3 regions of the Kitasatospora sp. NPDC059160 genome follow, and region 2 is predicted to be linked to each of the others. Evidence: riboswitches for the same ligand, from Rfam matches in the RefSeq annotation. Region 2 holds a riboswitch; each other region holds the start of a gene.
What was found. A riboswitch is a leader RNA that binds a small molecule or an ion and turns the genes downstream of it on or off. The one in region 2 is predicted to bind cobalamin.

Region 1: linked by a shared signal. The riboswitch ahead of ACFXOZ_RS17575 (ribonucleoside-diphosphate reductase subunit alpha) and the one ahead of ACFXOZ_RS36265 (HoxN/HupN/NixA family nickel/cobalt transporter) in region 2 are both predicted to bind cobalamin.
Region 3: linked by a shared signal. The riboswitch ahead of ACFXOZ_RS01195 (CbtB-domain containing protein) and the one ahead of ACFXOZ_RS36265 (HoxN/HupN/NixA family nickel/cobalt transporter) in region 2 are both predicted to bind cobalamin.

Annotation. Positions count from the first base shown of each region.
Region 1 covers NZ_JBHZCN010000036.1:30,538-40,834, reverse strand. Annotated here, with positions in the region: gene ACFXOZ_RS17605 (acyltransferase family protein) at 1-982, shown strand, start outside; gene ACFXOZ_RS17600 (glycoside hydrolase family 113) at 991-2,184, opposite strand; gene ACFXOZ_RS17595 (glycosyltransferase family 2 protein) at 2,201-3,652, opposite strand; gene ACFXOZ_RS17590 (hypothetical protein) at 3,699-4,553, opposite strand; gene ACFXOZ_RS17585 (glycoside hydrolase family 26 protein) at 4,678-6,132, opposite strand; gene ACFXOZ_RS17580 (hypothetical protein) at 6,272-7,252, opposite strand; cobalamin riboswitch at 7,713-7,845, shown strand; gene ACFXOZ_RS17575 (ribonucleoside-diphosphate reductase subunit alpha) at 8,039-10,297, shown strand, end outside.
Region 2 covers NZ_JBHZCN010000125.1:969-11,265, forward strand. Annotated here, with positions in the region: gene ACFXOZ_RS36255 (hypothetical protein) at 1-816, opposite strand, end outside; gene ACFXOZ_RS36260 (ArsR/SmtB family transcription factor) at 870-1,253, opposite strand; cobalamin riboswitch at 1,335-1,529, shown strand; gene ACFXOZ_RS36265 (HoxN/HupN/NixA family nickel/cobalt transporter) at 1,561-2,682, shown strand; gene ACFXOZ_RS36270 (type B 50S ribosomal protein L31) at 2,755-3,003, opposite strand; gene rpmG (50S ribosomal protein L33) at 3,033-3,197, opposite strand; gene rpmB (50S ribosomal protein L28) at 3,363-3,599, shown strand; gene rpsN (30S ribosomal protein S14) at 3,599-3,904, shown strand; gene ACFXOZ_RS36290 (CobW family GTP-binding protein) at 3,910-5,079, shown strand; gene rpsR (30S ribosomal protein S18) at 5,112-5,348, shown strand; gene rpmF (50S ribosomal protein L32) at 5,390-5,563, shown strand; gene ACFXOZ_RS36305 (aminopeptidase P family protein) at 5,674-6,780, shown strand; gene efp (elongation factor P) at 6,855-7,418, shown strand; gene nusB (transcription antitermination factor NusB) at 7,423-7,860, shown strand; gene ACFXOZ_RS36320 (thioesterase family protein) at 8,008-8,829, shown strand; gene ACFXOZ_RS36325 (hypothetical protein) at 8,985-9,965, shown strand; gene ACFXOZ_RS36330 (transcriptional regulator) at 10,085-10,297, opposite strand, start outside.
Region 3 covers NZ_JBHZCN010000002.1:37,306-47,602, reverse strand. Annotated here, with positions in the region: gene ACFXOZ_RS01210 (PA14 domain-containing protein) at 1-3,056, opposite strand, end outside; gene ACFXOZ_RS01205 ((2Fe-2S)-binding protein) at 3,702-4,499, opposite strand; gene ACFXOZ_RS01200 (CbtA family protein) at 4,496-5,371, opposite strand; gene ACFXOZ_RS01195 (CbtB-domain containing protein) at 5,398-5,616, opposite strand; cobalamin riboswitch at 5,654-5,778, opposite strand; gene ACFXOZ_RS01190 (ECF transporter S component) at 5,801-6,589, opposite strand; gene ACFXOZ_RS01185 (ABC transporter ATP-binding protein) at 6,586-8,229, opposite strand; gene ACFXOZ_RS01180 (CbiQ family ECF transporter T component) at 8,226-9,476, opposite strand; gene ACFXOZ_RS01175 (hypothetical protein) at 9,481-10,297, opposite strand, start outside.

The DNA of each region.
Region 1 (10,297 bases), on a different contig from region 2:
GCTGCGCTGGCGGGCCCTCCCGGCCGTCCCACTGCTGGCCGTCACCGCCGCGGTGGCCACCGCCGGGGCCTGGTACCTGCCGGCCTGGGTCACCCACGACATGCGGTCCGGGCCGAGCGGCAGGCCGATGGTCCTGGTGCTCGGCGACTCCTTCGCCCAGGACCTCGCCACCGGGCTGTACCGGGACGGCGACGGCTACCGGGTGGTCGACGGCGGCATCAGCGGCTGCGGGGTGTTCGACCCGGACAAGGTCCGCACCGTCTCCGGGACGGAGTTCGAGACCAGCTCCGACTGCCGGAACCGGGCGGCCGAGTGGGACCGCCAGGTCGCCGCCACCGCGCCGGAGGCCGTGGTGATCCACCTCGGCTGGGACGCCGCCGAGCAGTACCTGGACGGCACCTGGCTCAACCCCTGCGACGACGACTACCGCAGCCGGTACCGCACCGAGCTCACCCAGGCCGTCGAGCAGGTCCACCGGCGGGCGCCCGCCGCCCGGGTGCTGCTGATGAACGAACGCGTCGAGAACGGCGCCATCGGCAAGGCCTGGGGCACCTGCTACAACCAGCAGGTCGGCGACTTCGTGAAGGCCGCCGGCGGCACCGTCCGGCTGGTCGACCTCGACACCTTCTACTGCCCGTACGACACCTGCGTGTGGAAGGACAAGGACGGCCACTGGGTCACCCCGGCCAACGACGGGGTGCACCTGACCCCGGCCGGCATGCGGTTCGTGACCCCGTGGCTGGAGAAGCAGATCGCGGACGGGCTGTCCGGGGCCCAGCCGCAGTCCCCGGCCGCGCCGGCGGCCACCCCGACGCCGACGCCGACCCCGACACCGAGCTCCACCCCGACGCCCACCCCCACGCCCACGCCGACGGCGAGCACCCGGCCGACGGGCCGTCCGACCCCGGCCAAGCCGGCCCGGACGCCGACCCCCAAGGGGACCCCGGGCGCCGGCGAGCACCCCGCCGAGCCCCAGCCGTAGCGGACCCGCTACGGCTGCGGGACCTGGTAGGTCTGCGCGAAGCAGTCGCGGATCGCCTTCTCGGAGCCCGGGCGCCCGGCGTAGTCCATCCGCGGGGTGTCCGGGGTGACCGGCAGGGTCGGGTCGATGCCGAAGTACAGCGACCAGAAGTAGACCCCGCCCAGCTTGCGCTCCTGGGCGACCTGGCAGACCGCGGTGAACCAGGTGGCCTGGACGGCCTCGTTCACCTCGGTCTTCTTGTAGTACTCACCGGGCGTCTTGTACGCGCCCTTCTGCGCCGGGATGCCCACCTCGGTGAGCTTGGTGGTCGGCTGCGGCCCCGTGCCGCGCTTGTCGAGCCAGGCGTTCCAGCTGGCCTTCAGGTCGGCGATCGGGGCGTCGTCGTCGGAGTTCTTGGCCGGCGGGTAGGCGTCCGCGCCCGTCCCGTCGACGGGTACCGCGATCGGGCCCTTGGCCCAGTTGTCGAAGTTCGCGTCGTACGCCAGCTCGCCGTGGAAGGTCTTCCTGGCCTCGTCGACCAGCCCCTGCCAGCGCGGGTCGCCCTCCAGCGAGTTGAACTCGGTGCCGAGGGTGAACTCCGCCGCGGAATGCTCCTGGGCGGTCTTCAGGTACGGCGCCAGGAAGGCGGCGTAGCTGGCGAACCAGGCGTCCCGGTCGGTCGGCGTGATGTTGCCGCGCCACTTGAGGGTGTGGACGTAGTCGAACACGTCCTCGTCCATGATCGGACGCACGGTGGTGCGCAGACCGGCCCGGTGGGCGGCCTCCAGCAGCAGGGCGAGCCGCTCCGGGGTGGGCGAGGTCGGCCGGGCGGCGACGGCGTTCGACTTGGTACCCGTGGTGTAGTACGGGAACGTCACCGACAGGGAGTTGGCGTTCAGCCCGACCACGTACCTGACGATGCGGTCGACCTTGCCCTGGACGAAGTTGTCCGGGTCCGCCGGGTCGTCCAGCCAGTACACCTGCACGCCCCACTCGGGGCTCCCCTTGGTCCACGGGCGGGCCACCTTGGGGCCGGTGTCCTCGACCGGCGGCGCGTCCTTGCCGAAGCCCCAGACCCGGCCCTGCTCGGTGGGGGCGGCGAGGTGGACGGTGGTGGGCCGCTGGTGGTCGAACCGGATCGGGTGGTCCCCCCACACCACGGGGACGGCCACGGCGACGGCGACGACGACGGTGGGCAGGATGAAGATGGCGGGGCGCTTCAACGGTCGTGACTTCCGATCAGGCCGGTTTGGCGATGACGACGAACTTGTTCTCCTCGCGCTTGAGGAACTTGATCAGCCCCCGCAGCCCGCCCCAGCCCTCCAGGAAGGAGAACACCGGGATGCAGGCCACCACAACGATGGGCTCCCACCACTTGCGCCGGTGGTTGGCCGAGGCGACCACGTTCAGCCGCAGCCCCTCCCAGTAGGTCCAGATCACGTAGGCGAAGTTGATCGCCCACAGCAGCACCACGGACTGGGTGACCGGCGAGGTGTTCCAGGTGCCGGTGAACCAGGCGACCATCAGCACCAGGCCGACGTGCTGCAGCGGGCCGAGCACCCAGCTGACCATGCCCATCCCGATGAACAGCCGGTACCGCAGCGGGATGGTCTTGTTGAAGCAGAGCGCGACCAGGCCCCAGGCCCAGCGCTCGCGCTGCTTGAGGAAGTCCTTGACGCCGGCCGGCGAGGCGCCGTAGCAGCGCCCGTTGAACCAGTCGCTGCGGCCCGGGTAGCGCTGGCAGAAGTTCAGCGCCATCTGGGCGTCCTCGACGATGGTCTTCGGCCCGAAGTCCCAGCCGATGGTGGCCTCCACCGAGGAGCGCACGATCAGCAGCTCGCCGTGCACGCCGGCGATCGGGGTGCCGGTGCCGGTCATCGCCCGGAAGCGGGCGATGTCGTCGGCCGGGCGGATCGCGTCGGCGAGCCAGGTGAAGGTGGAGACGGCGTTCTCCCGGGGGTACGTCAGGATGCCCTGCGCCATGTGCTTGGCGTCGTCCCCGGCCCGGCGCTGCCGGTTGACGAACTGGGCGACGGCGGCGGCGGTGTCCGGCCCGACTCCGGTGTCGTCGTCCATGTGCAGCACCCAGACGTCGTCCTGCGCCTCGCCCTCCTCGATCCGCAGCTCGTGCGAGTAGTGATTGGCACGGGCCTTGAACTTGGTGCCGTTGGCCGTCTCGTACGCCTTCGGCACGGTCACCACCCGGATCAGCGGGTGGCGTTCGGCCAGCTCGTCGATCTTCTCGGCGGCGGCACAGCCCTCCTCGGTGAGGATGTCCACCCTCATCCAGGGGAAGTACGACGGCAGGTGCTCGACGTACGAGAGCACCGAGCGCTCCAGCGCCGGGTAGGTGTCGTGCCGGCCGATGGTCGGCACCAGCACGATCAGGAAGTCGTCCTCGGCCGGCGCGGGCGGGGTCATCCGGTCCACCTGCCGCAGCCGTCGGCGGACCATCAGCACGCCCTGGAAGCCGATCAGCACACCGAACACCGGCATGCCCCACAGGATGGTGATCGCCCAGCCGAGCGGGGTCGGGTTGGGCACGTACGCCCAGATCGAGAAGGTGAAGATGATCGCGAAGGCGGTGTAGAACGGCAGCACCCGGGGCTTCCAGGACATCTGTCGCTCGGCGAGCCGGGCGGCCTCGCGGGACGTGGTGAGCACCGTCCGCGCAGGGGCTGTGGACGTCATGGCGGAAGTCGTTCCTCGTCTGGTGTCGGTCGGTCCGGGCGGTCGGTCAGGCCTGCGGCGGGTGCGGGGCCGGCGGCGCGTCCGCGGGCGGCGGCACGACCGGGCCGGGGGCCACCGGAGCGGCGCCCTGCGGGCCGGGCGCGGGCGGGGCGGGCGCGGGCGGGGCGGCGGGCCACTGCTGCTGGAGCGCGGTCGGCTGGTACGTCGGCGCCGCCTGGGGCGGCTGCTGGGCGTACGGACCCGGCACGGGCGGCACCGGCTGGGGCTGCGCAGGCGGCCAGGCGGCGGGCTGGGCCTGCGGCTGCTGGTACCACACCGGCTGAGCCGGCGGCTGGGCCGGCCACCCGGGCTGCGGCTGCCCCGGCTGCGGCACTCCGTACGGACCCGGCTGCGGCGCGGACGGCAGCGGCGCGGCCGGAACCGCGCCCTGCGCGAGCGGCCAGGGCGTCCCGGCCGGAGAACCCTCCGGCTGCTCCCGCCACTTGGAGCGGGCGAGCAGCACGATCAGCGTCGCGGTGACGACCACGCCGAGCGCGAAGGTGGCGAGCTTGAGTCCGCCCTCGGTCGTCCCCGTGAACCACTGCCGCTGCGGTTCGTCCAGCAGCGCGCCGGTCAGGCTGCGCACCCGGTTGTAGCCCTCGACCAGTGCCACGCCCGCCGCCACGCCGAGCGCCCAGGAGCGCCCGCGCAGCAGCAGGATGCCCGCGGCCAGGTACAGCAGGCCGTAGTTGAGGCTTCCGGTCTCGGCGTCCACCGAGGTCCCGCCGTAGTAGAAGATGCCCTTGAGGTAGGTCGGGAAGCCGACCTGCCCGAAGCAGTTGTAGGCCGCCCAGCCGAGCAGCACCACGCCCCAACCGACCGCCAGGCCACCGGCCCCGCGTATCGGACGTGCCTGTGTCATCCCCGTACCCCCGCCCCTTCGGTCCTCTCCCGACCGTTCACCGAGCCCTCGGGCTTCGCCGCCACAGGATGCCACACGGCACAACGGACCCGGAATTCCGCCCGTTCAACGGATCCGGGCCCGATCAGCGGACGTGCAGCCCGCCCCAGTCGATGCTCCCGCCGGACGGTCCGGAGCCGCCGGTGATCGCCAACGGGCTGTGGTAGGTGGCGTTGACGTCCGCTCCGGAGTTGCGCGGCTGGTCCGGGGCCAGGTTGTCGGAGGTGAGGGACTGCCCCCAGACCGTCCAGATCGTCCAGGGGGTGCGGCCGAGGGTGTCCGGCTGGCGGGAGTTGACCGGCACAGCGAAGGACTCGGCGAGCATCCTCGGCTTGTGGTAGGCGGCGAGCCCGTCGTAGTAGCGCTTGGTCCAGACCTCGCCGGTGCCGATCGGGTGCGCGGGGCTGCCGCTGTAGTCGTCCACCCCGACCACGTCGACGTACTGGGAGCCCGGGTAGTAGTCCCACGGGTCCACGCCCGGGGCGCCGTCCCAGGAGACCGGTGTCCAGACGAACAGCAGGTTGTGCAGGCCCCTGGTCTCCACCAGGTACTTGTAGGTGATCCGCCACAGCGCCTGGTAGTCGGCCGGCTTCTGGCCCGCCCACCAGAACCGGCTGGCGCAGTCCTGGACGTTCATCTCGTGGTAGGGGCGCAGCAGCACCGGCACGTCGTGGGCGGCCAGGTACTCCAGGTGGTCGGCCAGGTAGGACAGGTCGGTGACGAGTGCGCGGTACTCGGGGGTGTCGCCCCCGGCGTCCACGACCCGGCCGAACCAGCCCGGGTCCTTGGCCGCCGGGGAGTTCGAACAGAGCACCCGGTCGAAGGACTTGACGGCGGACCCGGGGTAGGGCTCGTGGAAGGACATGCCGACGATCCCGGCCGGGGCCCCGCCGTTGTCCGGGAGTTCGGTGGTGCTGCCGTCGCAGTTCTGCTGGACGCCGGAGCCGTCGTAGGTGCCGTCGTCGGCGCGCGGGTGGCCGGACCAGACGGCGGTCATCAGGTCGACGGCGTCGTCGGTGTACTGCCAGCCGGTGCGGCAGGTGGGCCAGCGGCCGGCCGAGTAGGAGCGCGGGTTGCCGACGCCCCAGGCGTTCTGGCCGTAGCCGGGGCCGAGGTCGGTCTCCATGAAGCCGGGCAGGCGGCCGGTGATGTCGGCGGCCTTCTTGTAGTAGTAACCGACCTGCTTGGTGCCCCGGTAGTCGCCGTACTCGGGGTTGTTGCGCTCGTTGTGCGCCTCGACGTGCTGGCCGATCACCGTGCCGCCGCTGTGCCCGGTGCGGGCCTGGGCCTCCAGGTCCGCGAGGAACTGCTGGACGGCACGGGCGTTCGGCGAGGCCTGCGGGTCCCGGGCCAGCAGGTCCCGGCCCACGTCCGGCGGCAGGGTACGGCCGGGGGCGCCGACCGACACCGGTACCCGGACGGGCTGCCCGGGGTCGGTCCGGTCGTCGCGGTCCAGCAGCACGAGACTGCCGGCGGCGACCACGATGCCGGCCGCAGCCAGCACGGCCGGCCTACCGCGCAGGACTCTGGGCAGGGCCACGACCGCTCCTCCGGTTTCTCGCCGGCGCCGACCCCCGCGGACGCAACCGGAACACGCGTACGAATGACTCCGACGAGAGCCTGCCACACTCCCCCGGTCCCGGCGAACGGGTCCGCCGGGACCGGGGTGTCACCGCGGGTCAGCCGGTCGCGGCGGCCGCCGGAGTGCCCTGCGAACCCGGCGTGGCCGAGCCCGCCGCCTTGGCCCGCTGGAGCAGCTGGCCCTTCACGTGCTCGGCGAACCCGGCGGACGCCGCGGTCGCGGCGGCGTCAGGGGCGTTGCCGCCCTTCGCCGAGCCCTCGACGGTGAAGTAGGCGTACCGGCCCAGGCTGCTGTGCGTGCCGGTGCAGCCGGGGTTGGCGCAGAACGCCGGGCCGCCCGGCGCGGGCAGGCCCTTGAGCTGCCCGGCGTAGTTCTTCATCGCCGTCTCGGCCTGGATCTTGTGGTCGAAGACCGCGACGCCGACCGTCACCGCGCTGTCGCCGGAGACGTACGTCGCCCGGAGCACCTTCTGGCAGCCCTGGTCGCCGAGGACCTTGCCGAGCCCGCCGGTGGTGGAGTTGCCGTCCCAGCAGGGCTGGTCCAGCGCGACCACGGTCCGGTTCCAGGACACGCCGTTGACCGTCACCTGCAGCGCGGAGAACAGCGCCCCCGCGTCCTGCGGCGCCGGGTCGGTGGCGACCTCCCAGATCGGCTTCGACGGGTCGTCCGGCTGCCCTCCCGCGGCCGCACCGCCGTTCGACGGGCCTGGGGTCGACGGGCCGCCGTTCGACGAGCCGGGGGTCGGCTTGCCCGAGACGGACGCGGACGCGACCGCACCGCCACCGGGCTTGGCCGGGTCGTCCTTCTTGCCGAACAGCAGCACTCCGCCCGCGGCCAGACCACCCACCAGGACGACGGCCACCGCGCCGCCGATGATCCTCACCCGGCGCTTGCGCCTGCCGTCGGCCTCGTTGCGGTCCGCCAGCGCCGCCCAGTCCGGCTCGACGCGCTGCGGCGGGACCGGCTGCTGCGGCGCGGCCGGCTGCTGCACGGCAACCGCCTGCTGCGGGGGACCCGGCTGCTGCGGGGCCTGCTGCCACTGCGGCTGCGGAGCCGGCGGCTGAACCGGCTGGGGCACCGGCTGGGGCACCGGCGGGACGGGCTGGGAGAACGGCTGCGCCGCCGGCGCCACCGGTCCGTACGAGGCCGGCGGCGGGCCGAAACCACCGCCCGGCGGCGCCACCGGACCCGGCCCCACCGGCTGCTGATTCTGTGCGCCCCCCGGCCCGGCGGGAGGCGTCCCCTGCGGCCCGTGCCCAGGTACACCAGTTCCGTCGCTCATGCGCCCAGATCGTAGGGCATCACCCGCACCGTCCCTCGGCCCGGTGACCGTTCCGTATCGAAACCAGGACGCCCGGCGCGCCGGGCCCGGGTGTCCGGCACCCGGATCCGGGGTGTCCGGCGGGCGGCCGCGACACGTCCGGAGCGTGGTTCCGGGCCTCGGACGTCCACGAACCGCCACCGGCCCGGGCACAACCCGTCATCGCGACAACACACCACGCCGTACTACATGTGGTGTCGCATCGAGGAGACACCACTACATGTATGCTCGCTTCTGCTGTCGATGCAGGGGAACCCGGTGGGAATCCGGGACTGCCCCGCAGCGGTGTGCGGGCGGCTCCAGCAGCCGTACCGCGAGTCCGAGTACCTGCCGAACAGCGTGCGCCACGGCCCTCCCGCAGAGGCCGCGCCAAGCACCAGCACCACCCCTCCGGGCCTCGCGGGCGGGCCGGGGAGACACCTCGCGCGACGCTTTTTGCGTTCGCGCCGTGCTCCCCTGCCCAGATCGGCCCGGGTGACCCCGATCACCGCCGCACGATCGCCGCCAGGAGAGAGCGCCTTGACCACCGCTGCCTCAGTCACCCTGCCCGCCCAGGGCTCCGGTACCGCCTTCACCGACCCGACGGTCTCCGACCCCGGCGGTGCTCTCCTGCGGCTGCTCACCGACCGCAGCGCCGACCTCACCGAGGTCGACCCCGGCCATGTCGCCGCCGCCGCGCTGCGCGGCCGCCACGCCGGCTCGGACTTCGCCGAGCTGCGCGGTCTGGCCGTGGACGCCGCCGCGTCGATGATCGCCGAGGACCCCCAGTACTCGAAGCTGGCCGCCCGCCTGCTCGCCCTGGAGATCGTCGACGAGGCGAACAGCCAGGGCTCGACCTCCTTCTCCGCCTCGATCGCCGTCGGCCACGCCGAGGGCCTGATCGGCGACACCACCGCGGCCTTCGTCGCCAAGCACGCCGACGCCCTGAACGCGCTCGTCGACACCAAGGGCGACGACCGCTTCGAGTACTTCGGCCTGCGCACCGTCCAGTCCCGCTACCTGCTGCGCCACCCGATCACCCGCAAGGTGATCGAGACCCCGCAGCACTTCCTGCTCCGCGTCGCCTGCGGCCTGGCGGTCGGCGACTCCGAGCAGTCGGTGCGCGAGGTGTCCGAGCTGTACGGCCTGATGAGCCGCCTGGAGTACCTGACCTCCTCGCCGACGCTCTTCAACTCCGGCACCCGGCACCCGCAGATGTCCAGCTGCTACCTGCTGGACTCGCCGCTGGACAACCTGGACTCGATCTACAACCGCTACGCGCAGATCGCCCGCCTCTCCAAGCACGCCGGCGGCATCGGCCTGTCCTACTCGCGCATCCGCTCGCGCGGCAGCCTGATCCGCGGCACCAACGGCAAGTCCAACGGCATCGTCCCGTTCCTGCGCACCCTCGACTCCTCGGTCGCCGCCGTCAACCAGGGCGGCCGCCGCAAGGGCGCGGCCTGCGTCTACCTGGAGACCTGGCACGCCGACATCGAGGAGTTCCTGGAGCTCCGCGACAACACCGGTGAGGAGGCGCGCCGCACGCACAACCTCAACCTGGCCCACTGGATCCCGGACGAGTTCATGCGCCGCGTGAACGCCAACGCCGACTGGTCGCTGTTCTCCCCCGCCGACGTCCCCGAGCTGGTCGACCTGTGGGGCGCCGACTTCGACGAGGCCTACCTCAAGGCCGAGCTGGCCGGCAAGGCCGTCCGCACCATCCCGGCGCAGACCCTCTACGCCCGCATGATGCGCACCCTCGCGCAGACCGGCAACGGCTGGATGACCTTCAAGGACGCCTCCAACCGCGCCGCCAACCAGACCGCGCTGCCCGGCCGCACGGTGCACTCCTCCAACCTGTGCACCGAGATCCTGGAGGTCACGGACGACTCCGAGACCGCCGTCTGCAACCTTGGCTCGGTCAACCTCGGCGCGCACGTGGCCGAGGGCGCGTCCGTCGAGGACCTGCTCGGCGCCATGGACTGGGAGCGCCTCGACGCCACCGTCCGCACCGCCGTGACCTTCCTCGACCGCGTGGTGGACATCAACTTCTACCCGACCACCGAGGCCGGCACCTCCAACTCCCGCTGGCGGCCGGTCGGCCTCGGCGTGATGGGCCTCCAGGACGTCTTCTTCAAGCTGCGGATCGACTTCGACTCCGCCGAGGCCGCCCGGCTGTCCACGCTGATCGCCGAGCGCATCATGCTCACCGCCTACGAGCGCTCCGCCGACCTGGCCGAGCAGCTCGGCCGCCACGAGGCCTACGGCGAAACCCGCGCCGCCCGCGGCGAGCTGCACATCGACCACTTCCCGAGCGCCGCCCCGGAGTGGACCGACCGCTGGACGGCGCTGCGCGCCCGCATCGCCGAGACCGGCCTGCGCAACTCGCTGCTGCTCGCGATCGCCCCGACCGCGACCATCGCCTCCATCGCCGGCGTCTACGAGTGCATCGAGCCGCAGGTGTCCAACCTGTTCAAGCGCGAGACGCTCTCGGGCGAGTTCCTCCAGGTCAACCCGTACCTGGTGCGCGAGCTCAAGGAGCTCGGCGTCTGGGACCAGCAGACCCGCGACGCCCTGCGCGACGCCAACGGCTCCGTCCAGGAGCTCGGTTGGCTGCCGGAGCAGGTCCGGTCGCTGTACCGCACCGCGTGGGAGCTGCCGCAGCGCGCGCTGATCGACCTGGCCGCGGCCCGCATGCCGTACCTGGACCAGAGCCAGTCGCTGAACCTCTTCATGGCGGCGCCGACCATCGGCAAGCTCAGCTCGATGTACGCCTACGCGTGGAAGGTCGGTCTCAAGACCACCTACTACCTGCGCTCGCGC
Region 2 (10,297 bases):
CCAGCCCTGGTGGGGCGGGACGAGGCGCAGGCCCATCCGCCGGGCGTCGTCGAGCAGGGCCGCCGGGTCGTGCCGGCTCCAGATGTTGGGGTGCAGCACGACGGCCACCGCGTACTCGTCGGCGGGCAGTCGGCGGACCAGCCGCTGCGGCAGGTCGGGGTGACGGCCGAATAACGAGTGCTCGCTCCAGGTGGAGTCGACGACGACGAGTCGCCGGCCGTCGACGGCGCCGAGGGCGGCGCGGTAGCCGTCGCGGGAGCGTCGGCTGCGCAGGATCCGGTCGAAGCACGGGTCGCCGACGACCTCGGCGACGTCCAGGGCCTCGGGGCAGGAGGCCCGCAGCCGGTCCAGCTGTTCGGGGTGGGAGAGGCCGAGGACGTCGACGAACACCTCTCCGCGGTGGGTGAGTTCGTTGCGGGAGAGGCCGGCGGAGCTGACCGCGTCGCCGGTGGACTCGGTGACCAGGCGGTTGTAGCCGGCACCGTGCGGGAGGACGACCAGGCGGGCGTCCAGCCGGTGCATGGAGGCGTGGACGGCGCAGGCGACGGCCAGGTCGAAGCGGTGGCGGACGGCGTCCTCCCAGTCCAGCACGGTGTAGCCGGGCAGGCCGTGGAGGTACTCGTCCAGGGCGCGGTCGGCGAAGGCGGAGCCGGGGTTGACGGTGAAGTACCGCTCGATGCCGTCCGGGTCGAGCAGGGTGAGGACGTCCAGGACCCGGGTCGCCGAGGTGAGGGTGCGGGCGACCGCCAGCACGCGGGCCTTGACCGGGCGGGTGTTCCAGCGGTCGGCGGGCCAGACGTGGGGGTGGGACGGCACATCGTGATCGTACTCACCCCGCCGCGCCCCCGGCGTGGTTTGCCGAGTGTCGGTCAGCCCGCCGCCGCGGCGGGCTCCTCGTGGTCGGCGGCGGCGCACTCGTCGAGGAGGGGGCGCAGGGCGTCGTCCACGAGCCGGTAGCGCACCACGCGTCCGTCCTTGTCGCCGGTGACCACGCCCGCCGTGCGGAGCAGTCGCAGGGCCTGGGAGACGGCCGGGTCGCGCATGCCGGTGGCGACCGCCAGGTCGCTGACGGCGAGCGGGCCGGCCCGGTGGAGGGCGAGCAGCAGGGCGAGCCGGCCGGGGTCGGAGAGCAGGGAGAACCGCTCGGCCCAGGTCCGGACGTGGGCGGTGTCCCCGATGGCGGCGATGGCCTCGCAGACCCGGTGTCCGTCGATGGTGCGGTGGCCCGCGCGGTCGGCCGGTACGAGATGCATGCGGACATTCTGGCAGCTCACGACCTGTGATCCTGGACACCTGCACAGGTGCGCAACCTTGCGAGGGTGTGGTCCTGCCCCTACGGTGTTCCCCGCCGTGGTGCTCGGGAAGACCGGTGACGGACCCTCAACAGGTCCCATTCCGGAGCGGCCCTCGCCACTGTGATCGGGGGACAGTCGTCCGGATCCACGTGCCACTGGGTGCTTCGTGCACCTGGGAAGGCGGGTCGGGAAGCCCCGTGAGCCAGGAGACCGGCCACGGCATCTCACGAAGTCATTCCACGAGGTGCTGGAGCGTGATCCGAAGATGACCCTGCCCGAAACCGCCGCGCCCGCCGAGGCGGGCCCCGCCCCCTCCGTACTGCCCACCTTCCGGTGGAAGCGCGAGGACACCCTCCGGACCGCCGGGTTGATGGGGGTGATCCTGGCCATGCACGTGGTGGCCTTCGGGACCCTCGTCTTCCTGGTCGCGCCGCACAACTACGCCGTCGGCACCCAGGTCTTCGGGGTGGGCCTGGGCATCACGGCCTACACCCTCGGCATGCGGCACGCCTTCGACGCCGACCACATCGCGGTGATCGACAACACCACCCGCAAGCTGATGGCGGACGGCAAGCGGCCGGTCTCGGTCGGCTTCTGGTTCGCGCTCGGCCACTCCTCGATGGTGGTCATCATGGCTGCCCTGGTGGCGGGCGGCGCCCAGCTGGCGAACACGCTGATGGACGACGACTCGGCCACCCACAAGTGGCTCGGGCTGGTCGGCACCACGGCCTCCGGCGCCTTCCTCTACCTGATCGGAGCGCTCAACCTGGCGGCGCTGCTCGGCATCCTCAAGGTGTTCCGCTCGATGCGGGCCGGGCAGTTCGACGAGTCGGAGCTGGAGGCGCACCTCGACTCGCGCGGCTTCATGGCCCGGATCCTGAACCGGGCGACCCGCTCGATCACCCGGCCCGGGCAGATGTTCCCGGTCGGCATGGTGCTGGGCCTGGGCTTCGACACCGCGACCGAGGTCACCCTGATGGTGATGGCCGGTTCGGGCGCGGCGGCCGGGCTGCCCTGGTACGCGATCGTCTGCCTGCCGCTGCTGTTCGCGGCCGGGATGAGCCTGTTCGACACCCTGGACGGGACGTTCATGAACTTCGCGTACCAGTGGGCCTTCTCCAACCCGGTGCGCAAGGTGTACTACAACCTGACCATCACCGGGCTGTCGATCGCGGTGGCCTTCATCATCGGCACCATCGAGCTGGTCGGCGTGCTGCACGAGAAGCTCGACCTGACCGACCCGGTGACCGGGTTCATCGCGGACATCTCGCTGGACAACGTCGGCTACGCGATCGCCGGGCTGTTCGTGGTGGTGTGGGCGATCGCCATCGCGTACTGGAAGCTGGCGGGCGTCGAGAAGCGCTGGACGCCCACGCAGCAGCAGTAGCGGTGGCGGCAGTGTCCGCGCGTCGCGAACGGCGCCTCCCCGAGCCGGGGAGGCGCCGTTCGCGTTCCGCCGTCAGTGCCGGTCGCCGTAGCGGCGGCGGAACTGCTCGACCCGGCCGGCGGTGTCGAGCACCCGGGACTGGCCGGTGTAGAAGGGGTGGCTCGCCGAGGAGATCTCGACGTCGATCACCGGGTAGGTGTTGCCGTCCTCCCACTCGACCGTGCGGTCACCGGTGACCGTGGAGCGGGTGAGGAAGGCGAGGCCGCCGACCTTGTCGCGGAAGACGACCGGGCGGTAGGCGGGGTGGATTCCGGGCTTCATGGCTGGGCTCCTCCGAGGGGTTCGTGCGGTCAGCGCTCTTCGCGGAAGTCGACGTGCCGGCCCGCGACCGGGTCGTACTTGCGCAGGACCATCCGGTCCGGGTCGTTGCGGCGGTTCTTGCGGGTCACGTACGTGTAGCCGGTGCCGGCGGTGGAGCGGAGCTTGATCACGGGGCGCAGTTCGCTGCGGGCCATCGGGCGTCCTCCTGGGGTCTCGGGCCCGTGGACCCTCGGGGTCCGGGGGCCTCCGGGTGCGGGGTTCGCGGGGATGGATCGGAACCGTACACCGAAATGGATGTCATTTTCATCTGGTGTAACGTGACCTCCGTCCTGCCCATTCCCGGACGCCAGGGAGCACCCATGTCCGCCCACTGCCGGCTCACCGGCCGCCGGCCCGGCTTCGGCAACGCGATCTCGCACTCGCACCGCCGCACCCCGCGCCGCTTCGACCCCAACATCCAGCGCAAGCGCTACTGGCTGCCCAGTGAGGGCCGGTACGTCCGGCTGGTGCTGAGCGCCAAGGGGATCAAGACCGTCGACACGATCGGCGTCGAGGCCGCCGTCGCCCGCATCCGCGCCCGAGGGGGGAAGGTCTGATGGCCAAGCAGAGCAAGATCGCCAAGAACGAGCAGCGGCGAGTGATCGTCGCCCGCTACGCCCAGCGCCGGGCCGAACTCAAGCGGCTCATCGCCCACCCCGGCACCGCCCCCGCCGAGCGCGCCGCCGCCCAGGCCGAACTCGCCCGCCAGCCCCGCGACGCGAGCCCCACCAGGGTCCGCAACCGCGATGCCGTCGACGGCCGGCCGCGCGGCTACCTGCGCGCCTTCGGCCTCTCCCGGGTCAACCTGCGCGTCCACGCCCACGCCGGACACCTGCCGGGCGTGCGCAAGGCGAGCTGGTGAGCGGCATGGACGGCACCAGGCTCCCGGTGGTGGTGGTCGCCGGGCTGCACCCGGACGAACGCCGGTCCGCCGTCGAGGAGTTGACGGCCGCCGCGGTGGACGCCGTGGTGCTGCGGCACGACCTGCGGGACGCCGCGCGCGGCCTGGTCCACCGCGAACTGCGGGACGCCGGCGGGGCGTTCGACACCGGCTCGGTCCCGCTGGTGAACGACTGCCCGTGCTGCGCCCTGCGCGAGGACCTGCTGCCCCGGCTGCTGGAACTCGCCGACGGCGGCCGGTACGGGCTCGCGGTGGTCGAACTCTGGGGCGGCAGCGACCCGCACCCCGCGGTCGAGGTGCTCGCCGGGGGCGAGGTGGACGGCCGCCCCCTGGCGGAGGCGATCGAACTCGCGGGCGTGGTCACCGCCGTCGACCCGGACCGGCTGGTCGGCGAACTCTCCGTGCCCGACGAGCTGGTGGAGCACGGGCAGCACACCGCCGCCCGGGACGAACGCACCCGCGCCGAGGCGCTCGCCCACCAGGTCGAGTACGCCACCACGCTCGCCGTGCCGCGCGCCACCGCGCACGCGCCGGGGCTCGCGCTGCTGCGCCAGCTCCACCCGACCGCCCGGGTGGTCCGGCTCGGCACCGGTGCGCTCGCCCGGGCCGCCCTCGGCGGCTTCGACGTGGCCGCCGCGCGCGACCGCGTCAACCCGGCGATCGCGCTGCTCCCCCAGGAGAGCGACGAGGCCGGGGTGAGCACCCTGGTCTGGGAGCGCCGCCGGCCGCTGCACCCGGAACGGCTGCACCGGGCCCTCGAACTGCTCGTCCCGGCCGCCCAGCGCAGCCGCGGCCGGTTCTGGCTCGCCAACCGGCCCGACCTGATGCTCGCCTGGGACGCGGCCGGGGCCAACCTCGCGGTCGAGGAGTGCGGGCCCTGGCTGATCGCCCTGCCCGACGCCGCCTGGGACCTCTACCCGCCGGCCCGCCGCGCCGCGGCCGCCCTCGACTGGCACCCCCTGCACGGGGACCGGGTGCAGCAGCTCAGCTTCACCGCGGAGGGGTTGGACGTCGACGGCCTCACCGAACTGCTCGACTCCTGCCTGCTCACCGACACCGAACTCGCCGCCGGCGAACCCGGCTGGAAGGCCCTCCCGGACGGCTTCCGGGACCTCCTCGACCCCGTCCACCACTGACCGACACCGCCCACCACCGCAAGGGAGCACCCGTGCGCAACCGCACCGCCGCGCCGAAGGCCCGGCCCAACCCGCTGGTCGCGGCCGGCATCGAGTACGTCGACTACAAGGACACCGACCTGCTGCGCCGCTTCGTCTCCGACCGCGGCAAGATCCGCAGCCGGCGGGTCACCCGGCTCACCGTCCAGCAGCAGCGGGCGGTGGCCCGGGCGGTCAAGAACGCCCGCGAGACGGCCCTCCTCCCGTACGCCTCCGGCACCACCCGTTAGCCCGGACCCGACGGCCCGGCACCACCCGACAGGAGCCCCCGATGGCAGTTCCCAAGCGCAGGACCTCGCGCAGCAACACCCGGCACCGCCGCGCCCAGTGGAAGGCGACCGGCCCGAAGCTCGTCCCGATCACCCTGAACGGCCGGGAGATGCTCGTCCCGCAGAACCTCGTCCCGGCCTACCGCCGGGGCCTGATCGACCCGGAGGGGAGGTGACGGCGGTCAGCGGGGAGTGCGCGGGGGCGCGCGGGGCGCAGTGGGGTGCCGGCGCATCCCTCGGGGGTGCTCGGCGGGCGCTTCGGGCCGGGGGTTCGTAGGCTCGACGCATGGCGGATGCGTACGCGGGGCGGCGGGAGCGGGTGAGGGAGCACTGCAGCGCGGCCGGCGCCGACGCGGCGCTGATCACCCGGGCGGCGAACGTGCGGTACCTGACGGGCTGCGCGCCCTGCGGGGCGACCCTGCTGCTGACCCGGGACCGGGTGCTGCTGACGCTCCCGGACGACCTGCCGCCGGACGACTCGGGGGAGCACCTGATCGCCGCGGACGTCACCCAGGTGCCGGTGGCGGCCGGGGCGGACACCGCCCTGGCGGCCGCCGCCACCGCGGACCGGCTGGGGGTGCGCGACCTGGCGGTCGAGGAGCACGACCTGACCGTCACCCGGCACCGGGCGGTCGCGGGCCTGCTGGAGGGCGGCCGGCTGGCGGACCTCGGCCAGGTGGTGGAGCGGCTGCGGGTGGTCAAGGACGAGCACGAGATCGCGGACCTGCGGATCGCCGCCGAGATCGCCGACCAGGCGCTGGGCGAGCTGCTGGAGTCGATCCTGGTCGGCCGGACCGAGCGGCACCTGGCGATGGAGCTGGAGCGCCGGATGATCGACCACGGAGCCGACCGGGCGGCCTTCCCGGTGTCGGTCGGCACCGGCAGCCACTCCGGCCAGCCCGCCCACCAGCCCACCGACCGCCGGGTGGAGGAGGGCGACTTCCTCACCGTGGTGATGGGCGCCCAGTACCGGGGCTACGGCGTCTCGACCGCCCGGACCTTCGTGATCGGAGCGGCTCCCGCGCCCTGGCAGGTCGAGCTGCACCGGCTGGTCTTCCGCGCCCAGCGGGCGGGTCGGGAGGCGCTCGGCCCGGGCGTCGAGCAGTGCGTGCCCGACCGGGTGGCCCGGCAGGTCCTGGAGGCGGCCGGGCACGCCGAGGCCTCTCCGCACCCGGTCGGCCACGGCATCGGGCTGGAGATCCGGGAGGCGCCGCGCCTCGGTCCGTCGGACATGGGTAAACTGGACAGCCGCGTGCCGGTCACCGTCGGTCCAGGGGTCCACCTCCCGGGCAAGGGCGGGGTCCGGATCGAGGACACGCTCGTGGTGCGCCCCCTCGAGGAGGGCGGGCCCGAGCTGCTCACCATCACCACCAAGGAGCTCCTCGCCCTGTGACGGCGGCCCCCGGGCCGGCGGCAGGACGCGAACCCTTGGTTCCTTGACAGCTATATCCAGGAGTAAGTGCGCCCGTGGCTTCCACGAACGATCTCAAGAACGGCATGGTCCTCAAGCTGGAGGGCGGCAAGCTCTGGTCCGTCGTCGAGTTCCAGCACGTCAAGCCCGGCAAGGGCCCGGCCTTCGTGCGTACGAAGCTCAAGGAGGTCCTGACGGGCAAGGTCGTCGACAAGACCTTCAACGCCGGCACCAAGGTCGAGACCGCCAACGTCGACAAGCGCGGCATGCAGTTCTCGTACAAGGACGGCGAGAACTTCGTGTTCATGGACATGGACACCTACGACCAGATCACGATCGAGCCGGCCGTCGTCGGTGACGCCGCGAACTACCTGCTGGAGGGCTTCGAGGCCCTCGTCGCCACCAACGAGGGTGCGGTGCTCTACATCGAGCTCCCGACCTCCGTCGAGCTCGTGATCTCCCACACCGAGCCGGGCGTGCAGGGCGACCGCTCCACCGGTGGCACCAAGCCGGCCACCCTGGAGACCGGTGCCGAGATCCAGGTCCCGCTCTTCGTCGTCACCGGCGAGAAGGTCAAGGTCGACACCCGCGACGGCAGCTACCTCGGCCGGGTGAAGTAAGTCCGTGTCGGCCGCACGTAGCAAGGCCCGTACCCGGGCCTTCCAGATCCTCTTCGAGGCCGACCACCGCGGGGTCGACCCGCAGCAGGTCCTTGCCGACTGGGTGGCGCGCGCCCGCGAGCCCAAGCCCGACGAGGGCACCCCGCAGGTGGGCGAGTACACCATGGAGCTGATCGAGGGGTACGTCCAGCACGCGCGTCGCATCGACGACCTGATCGAGCAGTACGCGGTGGGCTGGACCCTCGACCGGATGCCGATCGTGGACCGCAACGTCCTGCGGCTCGGCGCGTACGAGCTGATCTGGGAGGACGGCGTCCCGGACGCGGTCGTCCTGGACGAGTCCGTCGAGATCGCCAAGGAGTTCTCCACGGACGACTCCCCGGCCTTCGTCAACGGCATGCTGGCCCGCTTCCTGGAGCTGAAGCCGAGCATCCGCCGCTGATCGGTGCTGTTCGCAGACGGCCGCAGGCCCCCGGAACTCCGGGGCCTGCGGCCGTTCCGCGTTTCACCCGGTGGGCGTAGGGTGGGTGCTACTCGTCAGTAACTTCGCCGACGGCGCCGTCGGCGACCCGAAGGGCAGGCCACACCCATGAGCACCGCGACCCGCAGCGAGTTCGACCGGGGCATCGCCCTCACCAGACACCCCGAGGAGGCCGGCCGCTACGAGGCCGAGCTCGGCGCCGGCTGGCAGATCGGCGGCGGGGTCAACGGCGGGCTGCTGCTCGCGGTGGCCGGACACGCGCTGTCGCTGGAGCACGGGCAGCACCCCGACCCGGTGTCGATCAGCGGTTACTACCTGTCCGCCTCCACCCCCGGCCCGGCCACCGTCCGCACCGAGGTGCTGCGCACCGGTCGCGGGCTGTCCACCGGCACCGCCTCGCTCAGCCAGGACGGCGTCGAACGCCTGCGCGTGGTGGCCAGCCACGGCGACCTCGCCGCCGCCGACGGCGAGGTGCGCACCACCGCGACCCCGCCGCAGCTGCCGCCGCCGGACCAGTGCATCGGCGTCGAGCACGCGCCCAGGCAGCTGATCGAGCAGGCCGCCCTGCTGGAGCGCTTCGACCTGCGGCTCGACCCGGCCACCGTCGGCTGGGCGCTCGGCCAGCCCTCCGGCAACGGCCGGATCCAGGGCTGGTTCCGGCTCGCCGACGGCCGCGACCCCGACCCGCTGCTGCTCCTGCTGGTCGCCGACGCGCTCCCGCCGGTCACCTTCGACCTCGGCCTGCCGGGCTGGGCCCCGACCGTCGAGCTGACCGTCCACCTGCGGGCCAGGCCCGCCCCGGGCTGGCTGCGGGTCGTCCACTCCACCCGCAACGTGGCCGGCGGCTACTTCGAGGAGGACGCCGAGGTCTGGGACGAGGCCGGACGCCTGGTCGCCCAGTCCCGGCAGCTGGCCCGGGTGCCGCGCTGAGGCCGCGACGACCCCTATTACCGGTGGTTACATTTCCGTGACACGCCGTACGTGTGTGGCGCGCGGAACTGGGGAGTAACACGGTCAGCGGCGAGCCCCGCCGCTGACCGTCACCGTACCGTTCGACGGCCCCCAGCAGATGTCAGGAGCCACCGATGACCAGCCGCAAGGGCCGCGCCCGCCGCAACTCCGACTGCACCGCCGGCGGCCTGCGCCCCGCGCTGCGGGCGCCGCACCGGCCGCGGCGGGTCGAGGGGGCCGAGCAGGCGTTCGTCCTCGGTGTGCTCACCAATGCCGCGGACTTCGCGCGGGCCCGGGCCTGGGGCGTGTGCGACGCCCCCGACTACGAGCGCTACCTGGCCGACACCGCGGAGCTGCTGGCCGACGCGCTGGAGCGGTTCGAGACCGTCCGGGCCCGGATGTTCCACCCGCAGGACTTCGAGGAGTTCTGCCTGCTGCACGGCCTGGACCCGGCCGAGTCCGCCGCCCGCGACCGCTACCTGGTCAACCCGCCGTTGCAGACCCAGCTGCTGCCCTATCAGGGCGAGGAACTGGCCGGGGACTTCGTGCCGCGACTGGTCCGGGCCCGGGAGAACGGGCTGACGCTCTGCCACGCCGACCTGCTGCTCGACGGCGGGCTGTACGGGGGTGCGGGGGGGACCGACGAGGAGCACGCGCGCTGGGTGCGGGCCGCCTACCAGCGCGGTGGCGAGGTGTTCCGCCGGATGCTGGTGGGCGCGGGCGCCGGGGTGTACGAGCTGCGCCTGCGGGTGGACGCGCCGGGCGGGCGGCTGGCCGCGGCGGCCCGGGTCCTGCAGTGGGAGGACGGCGTGGCGCGGATCAACGACGAGGACCTGGAGCTGGTCTGCGCGGTGCTGTGCGCCGGGCTGGCGCTGGAGCTGCCGGGCGTCGCGGTGCTGCACGGCTCGCAGGGGTCGGCGGCCTCCGGCGGAGCCGCCGAGAGGGCCCGCGGGGGAGCCGCTGATGAGTCCCGCGGCGGAGCCGCTGACGGATGCTTCCTGCCCGCCGCCTGGGCGTGGTCGAGCAGCGGCCCGGACTGGGCGCCGGCCGCCCGCCCGGTGCGGCTGGACGGCGTGGCGGCGCAGCCGGGCTACAGCCTGGGCACGGTCTGCTGAGCCGGTGACCGCCCGGCACGCCGCGGCGCGGCCCCCGGAAACCGGGGGCCGCGCCGTGACGTTTCTGCAAGCCGTTGCAGGCCGAGGCCCGCTTTTCCGGCGGAGCCGGAGCGCGAGCGTCAGCTCGCGTCCTCCTCGCGCACCGCGCGGCGCGCGTCGGGGTTGAGCACGCCCCAGGAGATCAGCTGCTCGGTGAGGATCGACGGCGACTGGTCGTAGATCACGGCCAGCGTGCGCAGGTCGTCCTGGCGGATCGAGAGGACCTTGCCGTTGTAGTCGCCGCGCTGGCTCTGGATGGTCGCCGCGTAGCGCTGTAGCGGACCGGCCTTCTC
Region 3 (10,297 bases), on a different contig from region 2:
TAGACGGTCGTGGTGCGCTTGTCGGGGTTGGCAATGTCACCGGCAGGCATGGCCGAGGCCAACCTGCGCAGGTATCCGTCGCCCGGACGCTCGTAGGTGGTACGGGCGGTCAGGCCCATTCCGCCGGGATCGGCCGTGGTGGACACGGTGAGCCCGTACGCCGGGTCGATGCCCGCCGCCGGGTCCGAGTAGCTGCTGGCGCTGTGCTTGGACGGTGCCCGCTCCTGGTCGCCGCCGGAGGTGTCGTCGGTGGTGGTGCCCGTCGCCCAGCCGTAGCGGGGGGCGAGGTTCGTCCCGGGTACCGGGACCGGGGTACCGGTGCCGGGCGGGGTCCAGGTGAAGGCCAGGGCCCCGGTCGTGCCGGAGCGGTTGTAGTAGTCGACGCGGACGCGGTGCCGGCTGCCGGCCGTGGTGTTGGCGTACGTGCCGGTGACTGCGGTGGCGGGCTTGTCGCTCCAGCTGTCGACGGTCAGGACGTCGTCGACCCAGAGGCGGACGCCGTCGACGGCGGTGAACCCGAGGCCGTACTGCCCGGCTGCCGGGAACTGCACCTCGCCGGTGAAGCGTCCGGACCAGCCGCCGGTGTTCGCCACCGGCGGGCTCGGTCCCCACGACCGTGACAGTGCCCCGTCGGCGGCGCCGACCCCGGTGGCGAACGCCTGCGGGACGCCCGCCAGTTCCGGGTTGTCGTAGAAGGCGGCCGACAGCCCGGCCAGTCCCTCGTCGTAGGTGGTGTGGGTGTGCGGCATCTTCGCCGCGCAGGCGGGTGTCGGGGTCTGGCCGGTGAAGCAGGACGCCGGTGCGGGCCCGTACTTGTCGACCGGGCGGTCGGCGTGGTCGTAGACCGTCGTGGAGCGGCGGCCGGCGCTGTCGACGGCCGCGGTGGCCTGGTCCTTGGTGTTCCACTCCGCGGCGATGCTCGCCCCGGTGAAGTCGGTGGTGACCAGGGTGCGTCCGGCGTCGTCGTAGGTGACGGTGCGGGAGCGGGTGGAGTCGTACACCCCGGCCAGGGCCACGGTGGCCTGCTTGCGCTCCAGGTAGTACTGGTAGAAGTGCTCGGCGCGCTTGTCGGCGGAGCGGCCGTCCGGGGCCGGTGCCAGCACCTGGACCGCGCGCAGGGCGGGCGGCTCCTGGGGCTGTTCGGTCACGGAGTCGTAGCCGATCACCGTGCAGACGGCGGCGGTGTCACCGGTGTTGGTGCACGCGTTCGCCGCGGACGGGGCCTGGTGCGCCACCCAGTCGTAGGCCAGGGCGTCCCGGATGGTGGCCAGCGGCCCGATGCTGTCCAGGGCCTTCTGCTTCTCCTCCTCGTTGTCCCCGGCCTCGTCGTAGCGCTGCTTGGCCGAGGCCCGGCCCAGGTAGTCGAAGTCCTGCATGACCGCGCCGGGGTTCTCGACCCGGGCCAGGGTGCCCATCTGGTACCAGAGCCTGGTCTCGCTGCCGTCCCAGTACCGGATGCGGCAGAGCATCTGCGGCGGCGCCGGGTCCGAGCCGGGCGGGCGGGGCGTTGCGCCGTAGCAGCCGTCGCCGCCGTCGGTGTTGTAGAAGAGCTGGTGCGAGCGGCCGGAGACCGGGTCCTTGATCTGCGTCAGCCGCGGCGGCGTCCCGCTGTAGAGGTACTGCAGGGCGGCCGGTTTCTTGCCGTCCAGGACCGACTCCACCGCCGCCAGCGTGCCGTCGGGGTTGAACAGCGACACGGTGTCACCCTCGGTGAGGGTGATCCGGCCCGAGGTGTCGAAGGCGAGGACGCCGTCCTCACCGGCCGGCGGCGCGTAGCCGCCCGTGGAGGCCTTGGCCCAGGTGTGCTTGCCGCCGGCTCCGTCGGTGAGCACCACCGAGCCGTCCAGCATCTCGGCACGGCTGTAGCCGCTGGACTGCGCCGACAGCGTCCAACCCGCCGGCAGCGCCTGGGAGTCCGCGGAGAGCAGCCACTCCGTCGGCACGATCCTCGGATCCAGGTTGTGGGTGCGGTGGTCGTCGGTGCCGGTGCTGCTCTTGGCCCACAGCACCATGCGCGGACGGTCGTCGGAGTGGTGGTACAGCTCGACCCGGATCGGCACCGACTGGCCGGCCTTCAACGCGACCTCGCCGGCCTGGCGCGGGCCGGGCAGCAGGAAGTCGTTGCCGGGCTCGGCGGGCCCCGCGTTGTCGTAGACGAGCTTGTCGCCCAGCCAGATCCGGGCGCCGTCGGTGTGGGCGCCGGCGAACCGGAAGTCCCCGGTGACCGGGGCCTTGAACTGGCCCTCCCAGCGCACCACGAACCAGTTCTTGTCCAGGGCGGGCGGCATCGGGTTGTCACGCCACGGCAGGTTGTCCGGGTTGCCGGTCCACGGGATGCCCCAGTCCAGGTTGACCTGTGACTCGCCGCGCACCATCACTGGGATCGCGTCCGGGGCGCCCGCGTGCCGGGAGTCGTTGAAGTACGAGGCGCGGACGCCGTGCGGGGCGCCCTCCCGGGAGTTGTAGGCGAGGTTGACGCCCGCCGATCCGCCGACGGTCTGGAACGCCGGCCCGGCGGCCTCGACGTGCGCGTTGCCGTTGAACAGGTTCACCGTGACCGGGCCCAGGTGGTCGGTCGGTGCCGGCCCCGGGTCGCCGACCCGCTGGTTGACCGTGAAGTGCCCGACCCACTGCGGCGGCGTGGCGGTCGTCCCGCCGGACACCGCGGTCGCCGCCGTCCAGGTGTACCGGCCACCGTCGTGCAGCACGTGCTTGGGGACCGTCCACTGCGGCTGGTCGAGGCACCCGGAGTCCACCACGCTGCCGGATCGGCCGTCGAACCCGGTGGAGACCTTGAAGCAGTAGAGGACGCCGTCACCGGCCGCGGCCACCTGCAGCGCGGGCGTCTCCGTCCCCACCACGGCGCCGTCGACCGGGGACACCGGGCTGGTCTGCGGCGCCTCCTGGGCTGCGGCGCGCTCGCGCCCCCGTTCGTCGGAGCGCGGATCCCCGCTGGCCGCCAAGGGCGCGAAGTCGGCCTTCGGCTCCCGCAGTTCGGCCTGCGGCTGCTGCCCGGCCGCCGACGGGACCGACAGGATCGGCAGATCCCGCGGCACCGCTCTCGATGCCACGGATCCGGATGAGGACGCGGGCGCGGGCGCGGACGCCTGCGCCGGTGGCAGGCCTCCCGCCTGTGCCAACGGAGCCACCAGCGCCGTCGCCACCACGAACACGATCCACCGGAACCGCGAGCGCGCGGACGACCGCGCCATGCCGGCACCTCTGGACAAAGCCCCCTCCAACTCCGTTGACGTCCGCCGGACCCGCGGCACGGCAGGACGCGTGTCCACGCTCCTCCGGTCCCGACCGGAGGACTCGGGCAACGAATCCTCCGCGAACGACGGACCCCACGGAACAGGGCCGGTACACCTTGGCCGGATCCACCGAACCGCCGTGCCTCCAAACGGAACACCGGTCACAGCGTCCGGCTGTCACCGCCCGGACACTCCTGTCAGGGACATGTTCAATAACATGCCCACGGGTATCCCTAAGCGGAGTCGTGGAACGGCCCGGCGCCCGCGACCCACTTGGCCGAAAACCGTACGGCCGGTCACCCCTTCGATCGGTCGGTCAGCCGATCGGGACCTCGGTGAGCCGCCGGGGCAGTCGGTCCTCGCGTGGGGCCATGGCTCCGCTCACCATCCTTCCTGGGATCGGCCGCCCGGGGGCTTTGCGGCAGGCCCGAGGGGGCCCTGCTCCGCTCAGGCGTCCGCCGGCCCGGCGAGGACGCAGTCGCCGCACAGCGCGCCGGCCCGGTCCGGTGCGGCCCGGTAGATGAGGCAGCAGCTGCGGCGGCGGAAGCCGGTGCCGTCCGCGGCCACGGTGCCGGCCCCGCGCAGCGGCGGAACCGCCAGCAGGCGCCTCGCGAACTCCCGTGCTGCCAAGGCGAGTTCCGGCCGCGAGCGGGCGACGCCCGCGGCCGCTCCGTTGACCGCCGACGCGACATTGCCCCAGCGGATCCGCGGTGAGACGGAGAAGGCGGCCACCGCTTCGCCCAGCTCCCGCACCGGCCCGTCCAGCACCTCCGCCGCGAACCGCGCGGCGAGCTCGGCCCGGTCGGCGACGGGAACGGCGTCACGGGCGGGCAGCGACAGCGGGAACAGGCCGCCCGGTGTCGGCTGCCACCTCGCCTCCCGCAGCCCGTACCCGAGCAGCGCCCCGTCCAGGACGGCCACCGCGAACGCGGGTGAGAGCAGCCGCGCCACCAGCCCCAGGTGGGTCACCGAGGCCGCCACCCGCTGCTCGACCGCCTCGGGCGGACGACCCCCCGCCGCCACGAGGTGGTTCCGGGCGAAGGCCACCCGCTCCCCCAACACCGCTGGATCATCGAGGAGTTCGGCCATCGGCCGCCACGGCACGGCGACTGCGCCGTCGTCATGGGTCTCGTGGGCCTGGCAGGTCTCGTGGGCCTCGTCGGCCTCGTGGGTCTCGTAGGCGAAGAACGGCCCGAGGGCCGCGACACGCTGCGGCGTCGCGGTCCTCGGTCGGGTGTGCGTCACGCCGCGCCGACCGGCTCGGGGCCGGACTCGGCCGGGACCGCCGTGGCGGCCGCCGCACGGGCGTTGATCACTCGCTCGGCCATCGGTCCGAAGAGCAGGCCCAGTGCGGCCCACAGCAGCAGCTGCGCGGCCACCGAGTAGAAGCGGAACTCGAACAGGGTGTCCGCCGGGAAGCCCGGGTAGACGATGGCGCCCTTGTCGTCGGTCAGCGGCAGCGGCGTCTCGGTCGCGTGATGGCCGAACTGCTGGACGTTGTCGGCGAGTTCGCCGAGCGAGGGGAGCACCGCCATGACGATGCCGATCGCCGCCGCGAAGGCGCCGGCGGCGAGCAGGGTGGCGTTCCAGTTCCCGAACCGGGCCTGGAGGCGCTTGCCGAGCCAGACCGCCAGCACGAGGAACAGGAGCGAGCAGGCGACCATGGCCAGGTACAGGTTGCCGCGGTCGCGGATGGTGTCGGGGTGTCCGATGGCCGGCGGGTTGGCGGGGTACTTGACGAACGGCACGAGGTACAGGCCGAGGAACCCGCCCAGGGCCACCAGCATCGCCAGGTTGCGCGGGCGGAGCCTGCCGGTTCGGCCGAGGCACACGGTGTACGCCACCGCGAACAGCGCGCCCATCGCCGCACCGAACAGGATCATGCCGGTGCCGATGCCGACGTTGGCCTGGACGGTGCGGCTGAAGATGTCCGGTCCGCCCATGTCCATGGGCAGGCCGGCGGCCTTGTCCAGCAGGCCCTGCGCGTCGTCACGACCGCTCTCGTACTCGATCGCCGCGTTGATCTGCGGCTCGGCGAAGATCCGCGCGAAGACGAAGGCGAGCAGGCCGGCCACTGCGCCGGCGAGCACGCCGCGCAGGATGAGTTTCTTCTCCATGTCTGGTTGTTCGCTGCTTCCGCTCGTCAGTGGCAGGGGAAGCCGAGGAAGTGCCGCGAGTCGTGGACGAACTCGTGGATGTGCATGTCCTTGCCGAACACGGAGTAGGCGCCCTGGTCGACGCCGATGAAGTAGTAGACGGCCAGCGCGAGGAACGCGGTGACGACGAGCCAGGCGACGGCCTTGGACGCCGGCACCACGACCGGGACGGGCAGGGCAGAGGGTCCGGGCATACTGGTGCTCACGGTGGAGCCTCCTTCGGGGATCGTGCGTCCCGCTCTTGTTGGGGCGAATCGTGATGGCGTCGTATCTGACTCGCGGGCCGTCCCGAAGGGCGATCCGCTCACAGTGGCGCGACCGTGCCGGAGTTCCACCGGCTTCCTTACGCCATCACTACATCCGGCAGAGTAGGCCTGTCCGCCGGGGCCGTCAATCGGCCTCGAAGCGCACGGTGGGTTCGAAGTTGGCGCGGCGGGCCGCTCGGCGGAAGACGGTCAGGACGGCGGGCCCGACGACGAGCACGGCGGTCAGGGTGGTGACGGCGCGGCCGGTGTCCCAGCCGAGCGACGTGGCGAGGTCGAACAGCAGGTAGCGGTGCCACTGCTCGGTGAAGGGCAGACCGGGGAGGTAGGCGATCGAACTGTTCGGGTCGGTGGAGAACGGCCAGAAGGACAGGTTGAGCAGGAAGCCGAACAGGTAGCCGGAGAAGGCCCCGTACACGGCCAGCACGGGCACCTCCACCCGGCGGCGCCGGGTCTTCGGCAGAAGGCCTGCGAGCATGCCGACGAAGGCGCAGCCGAACATCTGGTAGGGCATCCAGGGGCCGACTCCGCCGGTGAGCAGGGCGGAGGCGAACAGCGAGGTGCAGCCGAGGGTGAAGCCGAAGCCAGGGCCGAAGACGCGGCCGGCCAGGACGAGGATGAAGAAGACCGTCTCCACGCCGGCCGTCCCGGCGCCGAGGGGTCGGAGCCCGGCGTTGACGGCGGACAGGACGCCGAGCATGGCGAGCGCCTTGGCGTCGATGCCGCCGGCCGAGATCTCGGCGATGACGACGGCGAGGACCAGGACGAGCAGGGCGGCGAAGATCAGCGGCGGGGCGTAGTTGGAGCCGAACTTCCCGGGTGCGACGACGAACGGCCAGGTGAAGGCGACCAGGCCGATGAAGGCGGCCAGGGCGACGACGACGCGGGCCCGGCCGGGGATCCGTACGGCGGTCATCGCGCGGCCTCCGCCGGTTCGAGGGCCTCGGCGACCTGTCGGATCGTCAGGTAGCCGAGTGGGGCGAGGATCTTGGCGGTCTGCGGGGCGAAGGTGGGCGAGGCGACGATGACCTGGGCGGTCGGCCCGTCGGCGACGATCTCGCCCTCGGCCATCACCACGACGCGGTCGGCGGCGGAGGCGACGAACTCGACGTCGTGGGTGGAGACGACGACCGTACGGCCTTCGGCGGCGAGCGCGTCCACGATGCCGGTGAGCGCCTCCTTGGCGTGGTAGTCGAGCCCCCGGGTGGGTTCGTCCAGCAGCACGACCCTTGGTGCGGCGGACAGTTGGATCGCCAGGACGAGGGCCAGCTTCTGCCCCTCGGAGAGGTCCCGGGGGTGGGTGTCGTCCGGGATCCCGGGGGCCAGGCGGTCCAGGATCTGCCGGGCGGTCGGCCCGTCGGCGCCCTCGGCTTCGGCATCGCTCTGGGCGAGTTCCCGGGCGACCGTCTCCAGGTACAGCAGGTCGGTGGGGGTCTGCGGGACGAGCCCGACCAGCTGCCGCGCCCTGGCCGCGGGCAGGCGCTTGGGGTCCTCGGCCTTCCCGCCCCCGGCTCCGGTGACCTTCACGCTGCCGCCCTGGCGGGGCCCGGAACCCTGGAGGGCCCACAGCAGCGAGGACTTCCCGGAGCCGTTGCGGCCCATCAGCGCCGTGACCTCGCCCGCGCGCAGGTCCAGCCGGACGTCCCGGACGGCGGCCACCGGCCCGTACCGGACCACCACGCCCTTCGCCTCCAGCACCGGTTCCCCCGCCGCCGCTGCCCGGCGCGGCGGGGGAACCGGTACGTCCGTGAGCCGCTCCCGCAGCGGTGCGGCGGCGCGGCGGGCGTCCCGGACGGACAGCGGCAGCGGCCGCCATCCGGCCAGGCGGCCGAGGTCGACGACGGGCGGCGCGATCGCGGTGTCCCGGAAGACCTCGGCGGGCGGACCGTGCACGACCGTCCCGTCCCCCGGCAGGTAGGCGACGCGGTCGGCGTACTGGACGACGCGCTCCAAGCGGTGCTCGGCCAGCAGGACGGTCACCCCGAGGTCGTGGACCAGCCGGGTGATCGCGGCCAGCACCTCCTCGGCCGCCGTCGGGTCGAGCGCGGAGGTCGGCTCGTCCAGGACCAGCACGCGGGGGTGCGCGGTGAGGACGGATCCGATGGCGACGCGCTGCTGCTGGCCGCCGGAGAGCTCGTGCAGGGCGCGGTGGCGCAGCTCGGCCAGGCCGAGCAGGTCCAGGGTCTCCTCGACCCGCTTGCGCATGACCTCCGGGGGGATCGCCAACTGCTCCATGACGTAGGCGAGTTCCTCCTCCACCGTGTCGGTGGTGAAGCCGGCCGACGGGTCCTGTCCCACAACGCCGACCACGTCGGCGAGTTCCCTCGGCGGGTGGTGGGCGGTGTCCCGGCCGTCCACGGTGACCCGGCCTCGCAGGGTGCCGCCGGTGAAGTGCGGCACGAGGCCGTTGACGGCGCCGAGCAGGGTGGACTTGCCCGCCCCGGTACGGCCGACCACCAGGCAGAGCTCGCCCTCCGGGATGTGCAGGTCGACGTCGCGCAGGACGGGCGTGCTCTCGCCGTCGTACACCACGCCGACCCGGTCGAATCGGATCACGTGCTCACCTCGGAGGTCGTGCGGTCGGTGGTGGTGGCGGCGGCGATGGCGGTGGCGTCGTCGGGCTGCGCGGTCGGGCGCGGCCCCGGCACGGCGGTGGGTCCGGGCGTGCGGCCGGGCGGCGGCGAGACGATCCCGGCCGCGCCCGCCAGGAGCAGGGCGAGCACCGGGACCAGCGGCAGCGTCGGCCAGGTCAGCGGGTAGAGGGAGGGGTTGAGGTCGGTGGCGTCGTAGCCGACGGTGGCGGACAGCAGCACGGCGGCGGCCACTCCGCAACCGGCCACGCCCCACTCCGCGGCCCGCCAGCGGTCCGGCCGGTAGGTGGTGCGCCGCACCCGGCGCCCGCCGAGCAGCAGACCCGCCACGCAGAGCACGGCACCCGCGAGGAAGGCGGGCAGGCCGAGCGCGGCCGGGGCCGTCCCGTCCAGCAGTCCGTACACCCCGGCGCACAGGCCGCACAGGCCGAGCAGCATCAGCACCCCGGTGAGCCGGCGGGACCGGCGCGAGGCGGTGCCGGAACGCCCGTAGCCACGCGAGTCCATCGCGGCCGCGAGGCCCAGCGAACGCTCCAGCGCGTCCTCCAGGACCGGCACCACGATGCTGCGCAGGGCACGGACGCCCTTGCGCCGCCCCGCACGCAACCGCCGTGCCCGGGCGACCCGTTGGACGCTCTGCACCAGCTGGGGCGCGACACTGAGCGCCACCGTCACGGCGACGCCGAGCTCGTAGAGGGCACCGGGCAGGACGCGCAGGGCCCGCTTGGGGTTGGCGAGGGTGTTCGCGGCGCCGATGCAGCAGATCAGACAGGCCAGCCGCAGCCCGTCGAAGGCGGCGGAGAGCGTGGCCTCCAGCGAGACCGGGCCGCCGATCCGGATCCCCGCGTACCAGTCGGGGGTGGGGATGTGCGGCAGGGAGAAGAGCAGGTGGTCGTGCGGGGTGACACCGGTGGCGAAGACGCATCGGAAGACCACCCGGATCGCCACCACCGTCAGCGCCAGCCACAGGTAGTAGGTGAACCCGCGGGCCCACGGGGCCTCGCTGCGGCGGGCGGTGACCACGTAGCCGAGCACGGCGAGGACGAGCAGGAGCAGCAAGGGGTTGGTGGTGCGGCTGGCCGCGGTCGCCAGGGCGAGCGCCCAGGCCCACCAGGCCAGCGGGTGGAGGTTGCGCGGGGCGCGCCGGCCCCCGGCGCCCCGCCCGGGGCTGCGCTGCGGGGAGCCGAGGCCGCAGGTGTCTTGCGCGCTCACCGGATCACTCGGCCCGTCGGCGGCGACGGCGTGCGGCCACCACCGTGGCCACGCCCAGCGCCACGACGAGGACCGCCCCGAGCGCAGCGGGCACCATCGAACCGGAGTCGTGCGGGGCGTCGGCCACCGGGTTGGCGTCCACCACCCCGCCGGGCACGGCGGGCGCGGACGTCGCCCCGGCCGCGGCCACGGCCGTCTGCGGTGTCGGCCCGTCACTCGGGGTCTCGGTCGGCGGGGCGGTGGAGACTTCGGCCGGTACCGGCGTGGGATCGGGCGCTCCCGGCGGGGTGATGCCGTCCGCAGGAGTGGCCGCGGTACCCGTTCCCGGGGTCGCGGCGGGCGCCGGCGGACGGGTTCCGCCGGGCCGGGGTGCGGCCGGGGCCGGGGCACCCCCGGTCGAGCCGGAGCCGCCGCCACGCGTCGTACCGCTGCCGCCCGTCGTGCCCGATCCGCCCGTCGTACCGGAACCGCTCGCCGCTCCGCCGGAGCCGCCCGTCGTGCCCTGGCCCGGGTCGGCCGGCTGCCCGCCGGAACTGGGGTTGTGGGCCCGGACGCTGTCCGGCGAGAAGGTCGGACGCCCCTCGGTGCCCTCCACGTTGGTGCCGCCGTAGATCCACAGGTCGACGCTGCCGGGCTTCGGCTGGTAGAGCATCGCCCCGAGCTGGCTGTAGGACCACTCGTTCTGGCCCGGATCAGCGTGCCAGTACGACCAGTACGCGGTGGCCGGAGGTGTCAGGACGCACTTCTCCTGGTCCGGGGTCGGGAACTGCTTGCCGCCCTGGTAACCGCTGTAGCCGATCCGGCAGATGAAGGCCGGGCCG